DNA from 3 places in the Herbaspirillum sp. NPDC101397 genome. Region 1 is predicted to be linked to each of the others. Evidence: predicted binding sites of a transcription regulator. Region 1 holds the regulator's gene; each other region holds the start of a gene.
The links. Region 1 encodes LexA, which represses DNA repair genes until DNA is damaged. Its sites were predicted from a motif close to ACTGTATNNNNATACAGT; they were not measured.
Positions count from the first base shown of each region.

Region 1 (4,337 bases):
GGATCGTTCTCACGCACCAGTGTCACCTGATCGGACACGCTGCGGAACAGGCGGGCCAACGGATCCTTGACGTGCAGCGCCACACGGGCGCCTTGTTCCAGCAACTTGTGGACGTAGCGTACGAACTGAATGCTGTCGCCGAAGCCTTGTTCGTGCATCAGCAGAATGTATTTGCCCTGGAGCGAAGACTTGCCATCCCATTTCGGGATCAGTTCGAAAAGCTTGTGGATCAATTTATAGACGTGGCGACGCTCTTTGACTTCCAGTCTGCTCTCATGATTGGCCCAGCCATCCTTCAGGTCGCCTGCCAGAAGTTGTCCAAGTGCAAGATTGTGCTGGGCGGTCAAATAATTGGGTTTGAGCGCGAGTGCATCTTTGAAATATTGCAGTGAGGACACCGTCTCACCGTAATCGTACATCGTCGCGCCGATATTGTTGTGCGTCAACGGGTGTTTCGGATCGACTTCAAGTGCCTTATGGAACAGCGCCATGGCTTCTTCATAGCGATCTTGGTGGGAAAACAGGCTTGAGGCGAGTTTCGTATAACTGTTGGGATCTTTGGGGGCCAGTTCGATGATGCGCTGGTAATGCTCGTTGGCCTTGTCGTATTCCTTTAGTTTGATATAGGTGTCGGCGATCTTGGTCTGCGCGTAGATGTCGGTCGGATCCAGCAGCAAGGACGTCTTATGGCTTTCCAGTGCATCCTTGAGCATGTCCATTTCCTGGAGAGCGATGCCCAGATTGGTGTGTGCCGGCGCGAAATTTATTTGCAACTGCAGTGACTTGAACAGTACGTTGATCGCTTCCTTATATTGCTTTGCATCAATCAGTGCCTTGCCAAGGTGGGACAGCGGTCCGGGCGCCTCAGGATTGCGTCTGACGGCATCCTCGAAATAGGCGATCGAAGCATCCGGATCGTTCTTTTCATGCAGGGCGTTGGCGAGGCCGATACGCGCGTCTTTATTCTCGCTGTTGAGTTTGATGGCTTCCTCGTACAGCGCGATCGAATCGTCGATCCGGTCTTGCTTGAGGACGGAGGTGGCCAAGTTTGCAATATATTCCGAATTGGTCGGATCTGCCGCCACCGCTTTGCGCAAGGCGGCTTCTGCGCCGATGAAGTCGTTCTCATGCATGGCGACCAGGCCCCATGCATGGTTGGCATAGACCAGATTTGGCGCGCGTTTGAGCACTTGGGCACACAGCTCTTTTGCTGCGTCGACTTTGTGATCATCCAGCAAGTTTAAGCATTCTCTTACGGCCAGGAGATCCTTGATGTTGGGTTGAGCGCTCTTGTTGGCGGGCTTGTTGCTGCTACGCGTTGACATTGTGGTTCCTTACCGGATTGAGTAATGGTGCTGCTTTGCGAGCGGAAAAGCTATTTTTGCAATGCTTTGCCCGGTCGCAGTTAGCTATCGGTATCATATGATGCAATTCTGCTTTCGATCTGGCAAACAGACGTAAAAAAAGCCCGCGATTTAGCGGGCTTTAGTTTGGGTGGGGTCCGAGGCGAAATCAATTCCAGCTGCGCAGCAAGCCGACGGCCAAGCCTTCCAGGGCGAAGTTTTCCTCTTCGGATGAGACCTTGATCACCTTGAAGTCGGGATTTTCAGGCAGCAACTCGATCAGCGAGCCGGTCTTGCGATAGCGCTTGACCGTGACGTCATCGCCGATTCGCGCCACCACGATCTGGCCATTGCGCGCCTGATCGGCCTTTTTTACCGCGAGCAGATCGCCGTCCAGAATGCCGGCGTCGCGCATCGACATGCCGCGCACCTTCAGCAAGTAGTCCGGCTTGGCCGAAAACAGCGCCGGGTCGACGTTGTAATTGCTCTCAATATGTTCTTGCGCCAGGATCGGCGAGCCGGCAGCGACGCGGCCGACCAGCGGCAGCGACAGCTGCATGAGTGCAGGGTGGGGCAGCGCCATCTGGCGGCCAGGATTGGTAATCGATCCATCTCGCAGGCGGATTCCGCGCGAGGTGCCCGGAGAAATTTCGATGGCGCCTTTGCGCGCCAGCGCCTGCAGATGCTCTTCGGCGGCATTGGCGGAGCGGAAGCCCAGCTCATTGGCGATTTCTGCTCGTGTAGGCGGGAAGCCGGTGTTTTCGATGGCGTCTTTGATCAGATTCAGAATCTGTTCCTGGCGAGCGGTCAGTTTGAGCATGTCGGCTTTCGGGGAAGTTATGCTGGTTGCATAAACAGTCTGTATTTTTATACAGTTATAAAGCAGTGTCAATCTGCAATATTGAAATCATGTCATCGACCGTTTTCCGATCTGTGGGCGCTGTTCCACGGCAAATGCCTGAAAGTATTGAGGTTTTGGGCGTTCTGGTATATGATTGCGGGCTTTCCTCTTCCCACACTCGTCTTGACGCCGAGGTGGGCGATTTGTTAATCAGTCCATAAAGGAGTCTACATGCGTCATTATGAAATCGTATTTATCGTCCATCCGGACCAAAGCGAGCAAGTTCCAGCGATGATCGAGCGTTACAAAGGCATCGTTACTGCACGCGGCGGCAAGATTCACCGTGTCGAAGATTGGGGCCGCCGTCAATTGGCGTACCAAATCCAAAAACTGGCAAAAGCACACTATGTTTGCCTGAATATCGAAGTTGACGGCGAAACTCTGGCCGAAATCGAAACCGGCTTCAAGTTCAACGATGCAGTGTTGCGTCACCTGACAGTCAAGATGAAGAAGGCCGAAACCGGTCCTTCGCCAATCCTGAAGGCTGTCCAGAAGGAAGACGCAGTAAAGAGCAATCGCGCAGAAGCACCAGCGGCTTAATTGCTGACATTGCGATAGAAAAGCATCAGGGAGCGTGAATCACTTTCAGTTTGTTGCCACCATCGCCGAGCGTGACGTCATACGTTACACCCCGGCAGGCATCCCGGTAGTGACTGCGAAGTTGCAGCACCAATCGGAGCAGACGGAAGCGGGCATCAAGAGGTTGGTCGAGTTTGAAATCACTGCATTCGCTGCAGGCGAAATTTCAGGTCGGCTTAACCGGGCCGGTCTCGGCGAGATGCTCAAGTTCAGCGGTTTCATGGCGCGCAGGAATCGCAACAGCAAAAGCATCGTGTTTCACATCGTTGATTTTGAATCTGTAGTTTAGAACCACTCAATTTTAGATATCAGGAGCCGCAAAATGGCATTCGGTAAAAAGTTCGATAAAAGCAAGTTGAAGCAAAAACGCCAACAGCAAAACCCGCTGTTCAAGCGTAAAAAATTCTGCCGTTTCACAGCCGCAGGTGTTGAGCAAGTCGATTACAAAGACGTCGACACTCTGAAGGATTTCGTGCAAGAAAACGGCAAGATCATGCCAGCACGTCTGACCGGCACCAAGGCACACTATCAGCGTCAAGTTGACACAGCGATCAAGCGCGCACGCTACCTCGCGTTGCTGCCATACACAGATCTGCACAACGCGTAATTGACGACGAGATATAGGAGAAAAACATGCAAGTCATTCTGTTGGAAAAAGTCGTTAATCTCGGTGGTCTGGGCGAAGTCGTCCGCGTCAAGGACGGTTACGCACGTAACTTCCTGATCCCGCAACGCATGGCGCGCCGCGCCACAACAGCCGCTATCGCTGAATTCGAAGCGAAGCGCGCCGAGTTGGAAAAAGCCGCCGCTGAAAAGCTGGCAGCAGCACAAGCCCAAGGCGAAAAACTGGCCGGCTTGACAGTCAAGATCACCCAGAAGTCCGGCGTTGACGGTCGTCTGTTCGGTTCCGTGACCAACTTTGACATCGCTGACGCGCTGACAAAGCAAGGTTTCCCGGTCGAAAAGGCGCAAGTTCGTCTGCCACAAGGTCCTCTGAAGATCGTTGGCGATCACGCTGTGTCGGTTGCTCTGCACACCGACGTCGTGGTTGACGTGACTGTTGCTGTTGCGGGCGACCACGCGTAATTCATTACGCCAAGTCGTTCCATCTGTTTTGATAAAGAAGCCGGGTTCGCCTGGCTTTTTTATTTTTCCGGTCCCGTACATCATGCCGGGACCGGTGCAAGTCTGACCGTAGTTTGTAAAACCGCCGGCTAATCTGCCTCCGCACCTGTAGCGACTACTCTTAGCAGGTATAATGCGCGCCATGAACGCATCTCCCGATCCGCAACTAGAATCCCTGCGCGTCCCGCCGCACTCCATCGAAGCCGAACAATCCGTCCTTGGCGGTTTGATGCTTGATAATGCTGCGTGGGATCGTATTGCCGACTTCGTCAGCGCAGAAGATTTTTATCGCTACGATCATCGCATCATCTTCCAGCACATCGTTAAGCTGATCAACGAAAGCAAGCCGGCCGACGTGATCACCGTCTACGAGGCAATGTCCACCAGCG
Region 1 covers NZ_JBIWNS010000009.1:224,885-229,221, forward strand. The annotation lists gene ACIROW_RS21515 (tetratricopeptide repeat protein) at 1-1,325, opposite strand, end outside; gene lexA (transcriptional repressor LexA) at 1,513-2,163, opposite strand; gene rpsF (30S ribosomal protein S6) at 2,416-2,784, shown strand; gene priB (primosomal replication protein N) at 2,819-3,112, shown strand; gene rpsR (30S ribosomal protein S18) at 3,146-3,430, shown strand; gene rplI (50S ribosomal protein L9) at 3,457-3,909, shown strand; gene ACIROW_RS21545 (replicative DNA helicase) at 4,082-4,337, shown strand, end outside.

Region 2 (4,337 bases), on a different contig from region 1:
AGTATCGCGACCAGGTAGCCGCGTGCACCGGTCTTCGGCGCTTGCAGCGCGATCAGCATCGGCATGCGCCAGTTATGGCGGTCGGTCTTGCCGAACAGGACAGTGCCGGCTTTCGGTGCATCGTTGCCCGAGGCCGCCTGCGGGTAGGCGCGTTCCAGCAACTGGGCGAATTCGCTTTCCTCGGGCAGACCGGCGGAGGAATAGCGCAGGCGCATCTGGTCGTCGAAGACGGCGGCGCGCACGTAGGCGCTGTCGCCGTTGAAGAGCAGGCCCAGGTAATCGGCTGCAGTACTGTCGCCGTCGAGGACTTTGCTGCCGACCGTGGCGTACTGCCCGGCACGGCTGAGGCGATCATTGAGATTGGCGGCCATGATGGCTGCCATGTTGCGGCTCTCGGAAGACGCGCTCTCCATGGCCAGCTTCTTTTCACTGGAGACATGCGTCAGGGTGATGCCCCAGATCACGACCAGCACCAAGGATGACAGCAGCACGAAACAGGCGGACAGACCCCAGCCGTCCTGAATCAGGATCCTGGGCCATTTTGCCTTGAATGAAAATCCGCGCCGCAATTTACCTCCGGAATGCCTGAATGGTGGAAAGTACCGGGTGCGTCCTTGTTGCCGTCGCTGCAGGAAACGAATGCAAGCTGCATGCCTGCCGAATCCATTGTAGACACAAACTTCGTTGCGGTCTGTCACCCGAAAGGACTAGAACGGACTTAAAACGCCAAAAACAAGCCGGGAACAGGTCAGGCGCGCCATAAATACAACGAGCAGCACTGTGAGAGTGCCGCGCAGCAAGAATGTTCCGGCGATGCCGTGTTTCGAACGTTGCATAGGAATAGTGCGGATCAGCATGATTCCGGTCAGCAGGAGTTGCCGGGTGCCTGCAAGGGATAGCCAAAATAGTGGTCATCGGCATGTTGCCACAACAACTTGCGCTGCCGTGTCACCACTTTGTGCGACAGACAAGCCCGGTAAAGACGCCTAGGATGATCCGGTGTTTTGCTCCGATGCCTGAAAACCATAACAACAACGATCCATGACTGCATCCATCCCGCCGGCAATCATCTCCACCGATGCATTGACACATGTGGATGTCGTGCTGGCCTGCCCACGTTGCGGCGCCGTCGTGGCGCGACTCGTCAACGGTGCGCGTCCGATTCAGGAACAACGCATCGCCTGCCCGCAATGCAAGCGGTCATCCCGTTACGCCAAGCTCAGGACGGACTCTGGCGATACTTTACAGGTCTATATGCGCGCGTTATTTGCAGGCAGGCAGGCTCGCATAGACGCGCCCGACCGCGCGGGTGTGGCAAGCAGCCAGGAAGCCGGCTTACAGGTCAGACGCTGTAAATCACCGTGCGTATCGGCTGTTGCTGGCCGATCGGCATGATGGTTTGCAGGGCATCGAATTCCGCCAGGATCAGCTCGGCCTGGTAGCAGTGCGTGTTGGCGGATTTGAGCGCGTTGCGGAAGGCTTTCAGGGTCGCCGGCTTGGGTACGCTGCCGTGGCCTCTGTTGGCGCGTACGGCATCGGCGACGATATCGGACAGCAAGGCGTCGGCGCAGCTCTGCGCTTCCTTGAGTTGCACCAAACAATCGAGCAGAGCGAGAGTCTTATCCATGGCAGCACCTCAAGATGAAGTTGTCGGAAGGAAATTCTAACCAATTGACTGGGGCTTGCACAAGCACTTCCTGCACTGAATCTGCAATATCATGGGTAGCTTGGAAGCCGCGCCAGTTCTGGCATTGCAGCATAATCGCTGACCATGGGCGCGTCCCTGAAACAGATGAGCAAAGAGCAACCACACCAGTATAGACAGTAGCGCGAAAGAATCCATTGTCGGTCTTTCATCACTTTGCAAATGATTTTGGCAGTCCTCTCAAGTGCCTCTTTTCGCCCCGCCTTCTTTTTTGTAACCGCCGCCAATGACTGTATAAAACACCAGTAAAATAGCTTCCTTTTGCCGCCGCACCAAGGCTCAGCATGAACGTCGACTATCTGGAAAAACTCAACCCCGACCAACGCCGGGCGGTGGAATTCGGCATCGTCCCCCGACTGCCGGGACAGCAGGCCATATCTCCAGAGCCTGGCCGCCCTTTGCTGGTGATTGCCGGCGCAGGTTCGGGAAAAACCAATACGCTGGCGCACCGGGTTGCCCATCTGATCGTCAACGGCGCCGATCCGCGCCGCATTTTGCTGATGACTTTTTCGCGCCGCGCCGCCGCAGAAATGACGCGTCGGGTCCAGCGCATCTGTGGCGAAGCGCTCGGCGCCAACGGTCGCATCATGGCCGACGCCTTGTCCTGGGCAGGCACCTTCCACGGCATCGGCGCACAGATCCTGCGCGAGTACGCCGACCAAATCGGACTCGATCCCAATTTCTCCATCCATGACCGTGAGGATTCGGCCGACCTTATGAACCTGGTGCGACATGAGCTGGGCTTGTCGAAGACCGAAAAGCGCTTCCCGCTCAAGGCCACCTGCCTGGCCATCTACTCCCGAGTGGTCAATTCGGAAGCGCCGCTGGACAGCATCCTGCACAAGGTGTTTCCGTGGTGCGCGGAATGGGAGGCGCAGCTGCGCACGCTGTTCGGCGCCTACGTCGAAGCCAAGCAGGCGCACAACGTACTCGACTACGATGACCTGCTGCTGTACTGGGCGCAGACCATCGGCGAGCGCGTGCTGGCCGACGACATCGGTGCGCGCTTCGACCACGTGCTGGTGGACGAATACCAGGACACCAACCGCCTGCAATCATCGATCCTGCTCGCGCTGAAACCCGACGGCCGCGGCCTCACCGTGGTCGGCGACGACGCCCAGGCTATCTACTCGTTTCGCGCAGCGACGGTGCGCAACATCCTCGACTTTCCGCGCGCCTTCGACCCGCCGGCCGACATCGTCACGCTGGACCGCAACTACCGCTCGACCCAGACTATCCTGGCCGCCGCCAACAGCGTGATCGACAAGGCGCTGGAACGCTTCACCAAGAACCTGTGGACCGAGCGCGCCTCGGATCACAAGCCGCAACTGGTGTCGGTGCGCGACGAAGCCGACCAGGCGCGCTACATCGTCGAACGCATACTCGAGAACCGTGAAGCCGGCAGCACGCTGAAGGACCAGGCGGTGCTGTTCCGCGCCTCCGATCACAGCGGCCCGCTGGAGATTGAACTGGTGCGCCGGAACATTCCCTTCGTCAAATTCGGCGGTCTCAAATTCCTCGACAGCGCGCACGTCAAAGACATGCTGGCGATGCTGCGTTTCGTGCAGAATCCACGCGACCGCGTGGCCGGTTTCCGCCTGATGCAGCTATTGCCCGGCGTCGGTCCGGGCTCGGCGCAAAAGGTGCTGGAAGCCATGTCCACGCATGCAGATCCGATTGCCGCGCTGTCCGAATTGCCGGCGCCGCCGCGCAGCGGCGATGACTGGCGCGGCTTCGTCGAGGTGCTGCAATTCATGGCGCAAGGCAAGACCGGCTGGCCCGGCGAGATCGCCCATGCGCGCAACTGGTACGCCCCGCATCTGGAGCGCAAGCACGAAGACGCCACCACACGCCAGGCCGACCTGCTGCAACTGGAGCAGATCGCCTCCGGCTATCCCTCGCGCGAACGCTTCCTGACCGAACTCACGCTCGATCCGCCGGACGCCACCAGCGACCAGTCGGGCGTGCCGCTGCTGGACGAGGACTACCTGATCCTGTCGACCATCCACTCATCCAAAGGCCAGGAATGGAAATCGGTGTACGTGCTCAACGTCGTCGACGGCTGTATCCCGGCAGACCTGGCCACCGGCAGCACTGACGAGATCGAAGAAGAACGCCGCCTGCTCTACGTCGCCATGACGCGCGCCAAGGACGACCTGCATCTGATGGTGCCGCAAAAGTTTTTCACCGGCGGCCAGCACGCGCAAGGCGACCGCCACGTCTATGCGTCGCGCACGCGCTTCATTCCTCCCGGCGTGCTGCCGCATTTCACCAGCAGCGCCTGGCCGGTAGTCGCAGTCGGCCCGAGCGGCCGACCCGATGCGCGGCAGATGCGCGTCGACGTCGCAGCGCGCATGCGCGGGATGTGGAAATGAGCGACGCGCATTCGGCCGCCTATCCGGTGTCGGTCAAAGGCGTCTTGCTGACGCCGGACGGCGACGTCGTACTCTTGCTGAACGAACGCGACGAATGGGAACTGCCGGGCGGCCGGATTGACTTGGGCGAGTCCTCAGCCGAGTGCCTGGCGCGCGAAATCCGCGAAGAACTGGACCTGCATGTCAGCGTTGGTGCGCCTCTCGACACCTATCTGTTCGAAGTGATCCCGGGAAAATACGTCTTCATCGCCACCTAC
Region 2 covers NZ_JBIWNS010000001.1:319,230-323,566, reverse strand. The annotation lists gene ACIROW_RS01545 (diguanylate cyclase domain-containing protein) at 1-491, opposite strand, end outside; gene ACIROW_RS01540 (hypothetical protein) at 1,343-1,627, opposite strand; gene ACIROW_RS01535 (ATP-dependent helicase) at 1,990-4,080, shown strand; gene ACIROW_RS01530 (NUDIX domain-containing protein) at 4,077-4,337, shown strand, end outside.
Region 2: ACIROW_RS01535 (ATP-dependent helicase) is a predicted target of LexA. The motif match lies at 1,935-1,952, and genes of this name have one in related genera.

Region 3 (4,337 bases), on a different contig from region 1:
GGCGGCAACTGGATCGGCATGGACAACCGCCCGGCGGCGGTGAAGAATTTCCTGGCCTATACGCTGCGTCGTCTCGGCGCCGACCATATCGACATCTATCGCCCGGCGCGCCTCGATCCGTCCGTGCCGATCGAAGACACCGTCGGCGCCATCGCCGAAGAAATCAAAGCCGGCCGCGTACGTCACATCGGCTTGTCGGAAGTCGGCGCGGACACCTTGCGCCGTGCTCACGCCGTGCATCCGATCACAGATTTGCAGATCGAATATTCGCTGATCTCGCGCGGCATCGAAAAGGACATCCTGCCGACCTGCCGCGAACTGGGCATCGGCATCACGGCCTACGGCGTGCTGTCGCGCGGCCTCATCAGCGGTCATTGGGATCCGTCGCGCAAGCTGGCGGCGAACGACTTCCGCAGTCACAGTCCGCGCTTCTCGGCCGACAACCTGGCGCATAATCTGGCGCTGATCGACGTGCTGCGCAGCATCGCCGCCGACAAAGAGGCTACACCGGCTCAGGTCGCGATCGCCTGGGTGCTGGCGCAAGGCAGCGACATCGTGCCATTGGTCGGCGCACGTCGCCCGGAACGCCTTGCGGAGTCGCTGGGCGCACTCAAGCTGGTGCTGACGCGCCAGGATCTGGCGCGTATCGAAGAAGCCATTCCAGCCAATGCTGCGGCGGGCGAACGTTATGCCGCGCATTCGATGGCGCACTTGGACAGCGAGAAATAGACGGAAGCAGCGATGCCCGCGCCGGTCAGAACAAGTTGAACTGGCCGGACGGCGAGGCGCGCGCCGGTCGCGCGGGCGCCACGAATTGCGACGCATCAAGCATGTCGAACCAGCCGCGCTCATGCATGCCGCTGCGCTGCACGGCTTTTTCAAAACGCTGGCGTATCAGCTCGGCCCACACGCCTTCGCCGCGCATGCGCGTGGCGAAATCTGAATCGTTGTCCTTGCCGCCACGCATCTCCCGGATGCGGTTCATGACACGGTTGGCCCGTTCGGGAAAGTAGGTCTGCAGCCATTGCTGGAACAGCGGATTGACTTCCCACGGCAAGCGCAGCACGGTGTAGCCGGCACGCCTCGCGCCGGCCTCTGCAGCCGCCGCGATGATGTCCTCCAGTTCGGGCTCGTTGATGAAGGGAATCACCGGCGCAACGCTGACACTGACCGGAATGCCTGCTTCGGCCAACGTGCGGATCACCCGCAGACGGCGCGTCGGCGTGGCCGCGCGCGGCTCCAGCTTGCGCGCCAGCGCCGGGTCTAGCGTGGCGATGGTGACGGCGGCGATCACCTGCCGCCGTTCAGCCATCGGCGCGAGGATGTCGATGTCGCGTTCGACCAGCGAGGACTTGGTGATCAGCGCAGCCGGATGCCGGCAATCGCTGAGTATCTGCAATACGCGCCGCGTGATCTGCAGCTCGCGCTCGCAGGGCTGGTAGGCATCGGTGTTGATGCCCACGGTGATCGTCTCGGGCACATAGGACGGCTTCGCCAATTCGCGCAGGAGCAATTCCGGGGCATTGGTCTTGGCGAAAATCCTGCTCTCGAAGTCCAGTCCCGGCGACAAGCCCAGGTAAGCGTGTGTGGGACGTGCAAAGCAGTACACGCAGCCATGTTCGCAACCGCGATACGGATTGAGCGACGCATTGAACGGCAGGTCGGGCGACTTGTTGCGGCTGATGATGGTTTTGGCGGTTTCTTCGGTGATGATGGTGCGCACGGTTGCCGGTTCGTCTTCTGCGCCATTTTCTGATTCAGGCACCCCCCAGCCGTCGTCGAAGCCGACGCGCTGCTCCACCTCATAGCGCCCCTGTATGTTGCTGACCGCGCCACGGCCCTTGCGCGCATCGAACACCCGCGTGAAAGTCTCGCCTTCGCTCTCGCGTACTTGCGTGATTTGCAACGGGACTTTGCGGTAGCCGGACTTGCTCATGGGGTCATCGCCTTGCATTGGAATACTGTATATATAAACAGTATTTTAAACCAAATACAGCGATGTTCGTAAAGACCGGACAAGCCAGTGAATCGACGGCTTCAGTTCATGAAGCGCGCATCCTTGGTCATGGTCGCAATGTCCACGTACATCGATCCCTGGTGATTGGTGGCGGAGAAATTGACGACATAGCCGCCGCCGTCGTAGTTGCGCGCATTGATGCTTTCGAGCGCACGGATCAGGCGCTCGCGCGTCAGATTACGCCCTGCCCGCTTCAAGCCTTCAACCAGCACGCGTGCCGCAATGTAGCCTTCCAGGCTGGTGACGGTGAATTCCTCGTAGCCTGACTCAGCCATGCGCTTGCGGTATTCGGCAACGAGCGGCATCGAAATGCGCCAGGGCAGCGGCACCACTTGCGTGACCAGAATGCCGTGCGCCAGCTCGCCCAGTTCGCTGGCCAGCTGCTTGTTGCCGACGAAGGACACGGCAAAGAACTGCCCGAGGAAGCCGCGGTTGCGCAAGCTGCGTACGATGCGGGCGTTGATCTGGGAGTCGGCATGGACCAGCATGACGACATCGGCCTGCACGCTCAGTGTCTTGTCGATCAGGGGCTCGAGGTTGACGCCGCCATGGTTGATGCCGATGCTGGTCAGCTCGATGGCTTCGCGGCGGGCGCGACTATCGACGTCCTGCTTGATCATCACGCCATATTGGTCTTGCTGATACAGCAGCGCCAGCTTGCGTATGCCGAGCCAGTTCATGTTGCGCAGGAAGTAAGCGTATTCGTCCGCATAACTCGCACGGATCGAAAACAGATGTCGATCGAACGATGCATGGAGCGCACCGCCGGTGAACGGCGCAAAGAAAGGCACGCCCGCACGCGATGCGATCTGCAGGCCGGCCTGGCTGGTCGGCCATCCGACGAATCCGAACAGCGCAAACACGCCGTCACGCTCAATCAATTGACGCGTGTTATAGGCGGCGAGGGATGCAGAATATTGGTCGTCGCGGGTACGCAGCTCAATGCGTCTGCCATGCACACCGCCTTGCTGGTTGATCTTGTCGAAGTAGACTTTGGCGCCGATCAACACCTGGCGCGCGTATTGCGCAGTGGGCCCCGACATGCCGGCCGATTGTCCGAGCAGGATGCGGGTATCGGAGACGCCGGGGTCGGCGTCGGCATGTGCGGGGGAGAACAAGCACGTTAACAAAAAGATCGGAAAAATTCGAAACAACCATCGAAGCTGCTCCGACATGCGATCTCCCCTTCACGGTGTTATACCGCTTCCGCTCCTGTCTCGCCGGTGCGGATGCGAATGACCTGTTCGACTTCCTGCACAAAAATCTTGCCGTCGCCGATCTTGCCGGTGCGCGCCGCCTTGATGATGGCGTCGACCACCGGTTCCACCACGCTGTTGTCGACCACGACTTCGATCTTCACCTTGGGCAGGAAATCGACAACGTATTCAGCGCCGCGATACAGCTCGGTATGGCCCTTCTGACGGCCGAAACCCTTGACTTCGGTAACGGTCAGTCCGGTGACGCCGACTTCGGCCAGCGACTCGCGCACTTCGTCCAACTTGAACGGTTTGATGATAGCAGTGACTTGCTTCATGGCTATTCCCTCCTTATAAAATGTCGCAGAAAATCGAATTAAATCAATAAAAGTTTTTACAGAACACTCTTAATTATGTGCGCTGAACAACGTAATGTTATTCGCGGAATCTTGACGTAATCGGATATCGCCAGTCGCGGCCGAAAGCCCTGTGGGTGACCCGGATACCCACCGGCGCCTGGCGCCGCTTGTACTCGTTGATCTTGATCAGGCGCGTGATGCGTTCGATATCTTCCTTCTGGTAACCGGCCCGCTCGATCTCGACGATGCCGAGATTTTCTTCCATGTACATCTGCATGATGGCGTCGAGGACTTCATACGGCGGCAGCGAATCCTGGTCCTTCTGGTCGGGCCGCAGTTCGGCCGACGGTGCGCGTGTCAGGATGCGTTCGGGAATGACTTCGGAAATGCTGTTGCGGTAAGCGCACAAACGATAGACCAGCGTCTTGGCGATGTCCTTGATCACGGCGAAGCCGCCGGCCATGTCGCCGTACAGCGTGCAGTAGCCCACCGCCATTTCGCTCTTGTTGCCGGTAGTCAGGACGATGGAACCGTACTTGTTGGACAGCGCCATGAGCAGCGTGCCGCGAATGCGGGCCTGGATGTTTTCTTCGGTGGTGTCTTCCTTGAGTCCCTTGAACTCTTCGGACAAGGTGCTGCGGAAGGCCGAGAAACAATCGTTGATCGAAATCTCGTCGTAGCGCACCTTGATGCGCTCGACCATGTCGCGCGAGTCGATCCAGGAAATGTCTGCCGTATAAGGCGACGGCATCATGATCGCGCGCA
Region 3 covers NZ_JBIWNS010000002.1:334,850-339,186, forward strand. The annotation lists gene ACIROW_RS06345 (aldo/keto reductase) at 1-729, shown strand, start outside; gene ACIROW_RS06350 (PA0069 family radical SAM protein) at 755-1,936, opposite strand; gene ACIROW_RS06355 (ABC transporter substrate-binding protein) at 2,038-3,135, opposite strand; gene ACIROW_RS06360 (P-II family nitrogen regulator) at 3,213-3,551, opposite strand; gene ACIROW_RS06365 (NAD+ synthase) at 3,649-4,337, opposite strand, start outside.
Region 3: ACIROW_RS06350 (PA0069 family radical SAM protein) is a predicted target of LexA. The motif match lies at 1,961-1,978, and genes of this name have one in related genera.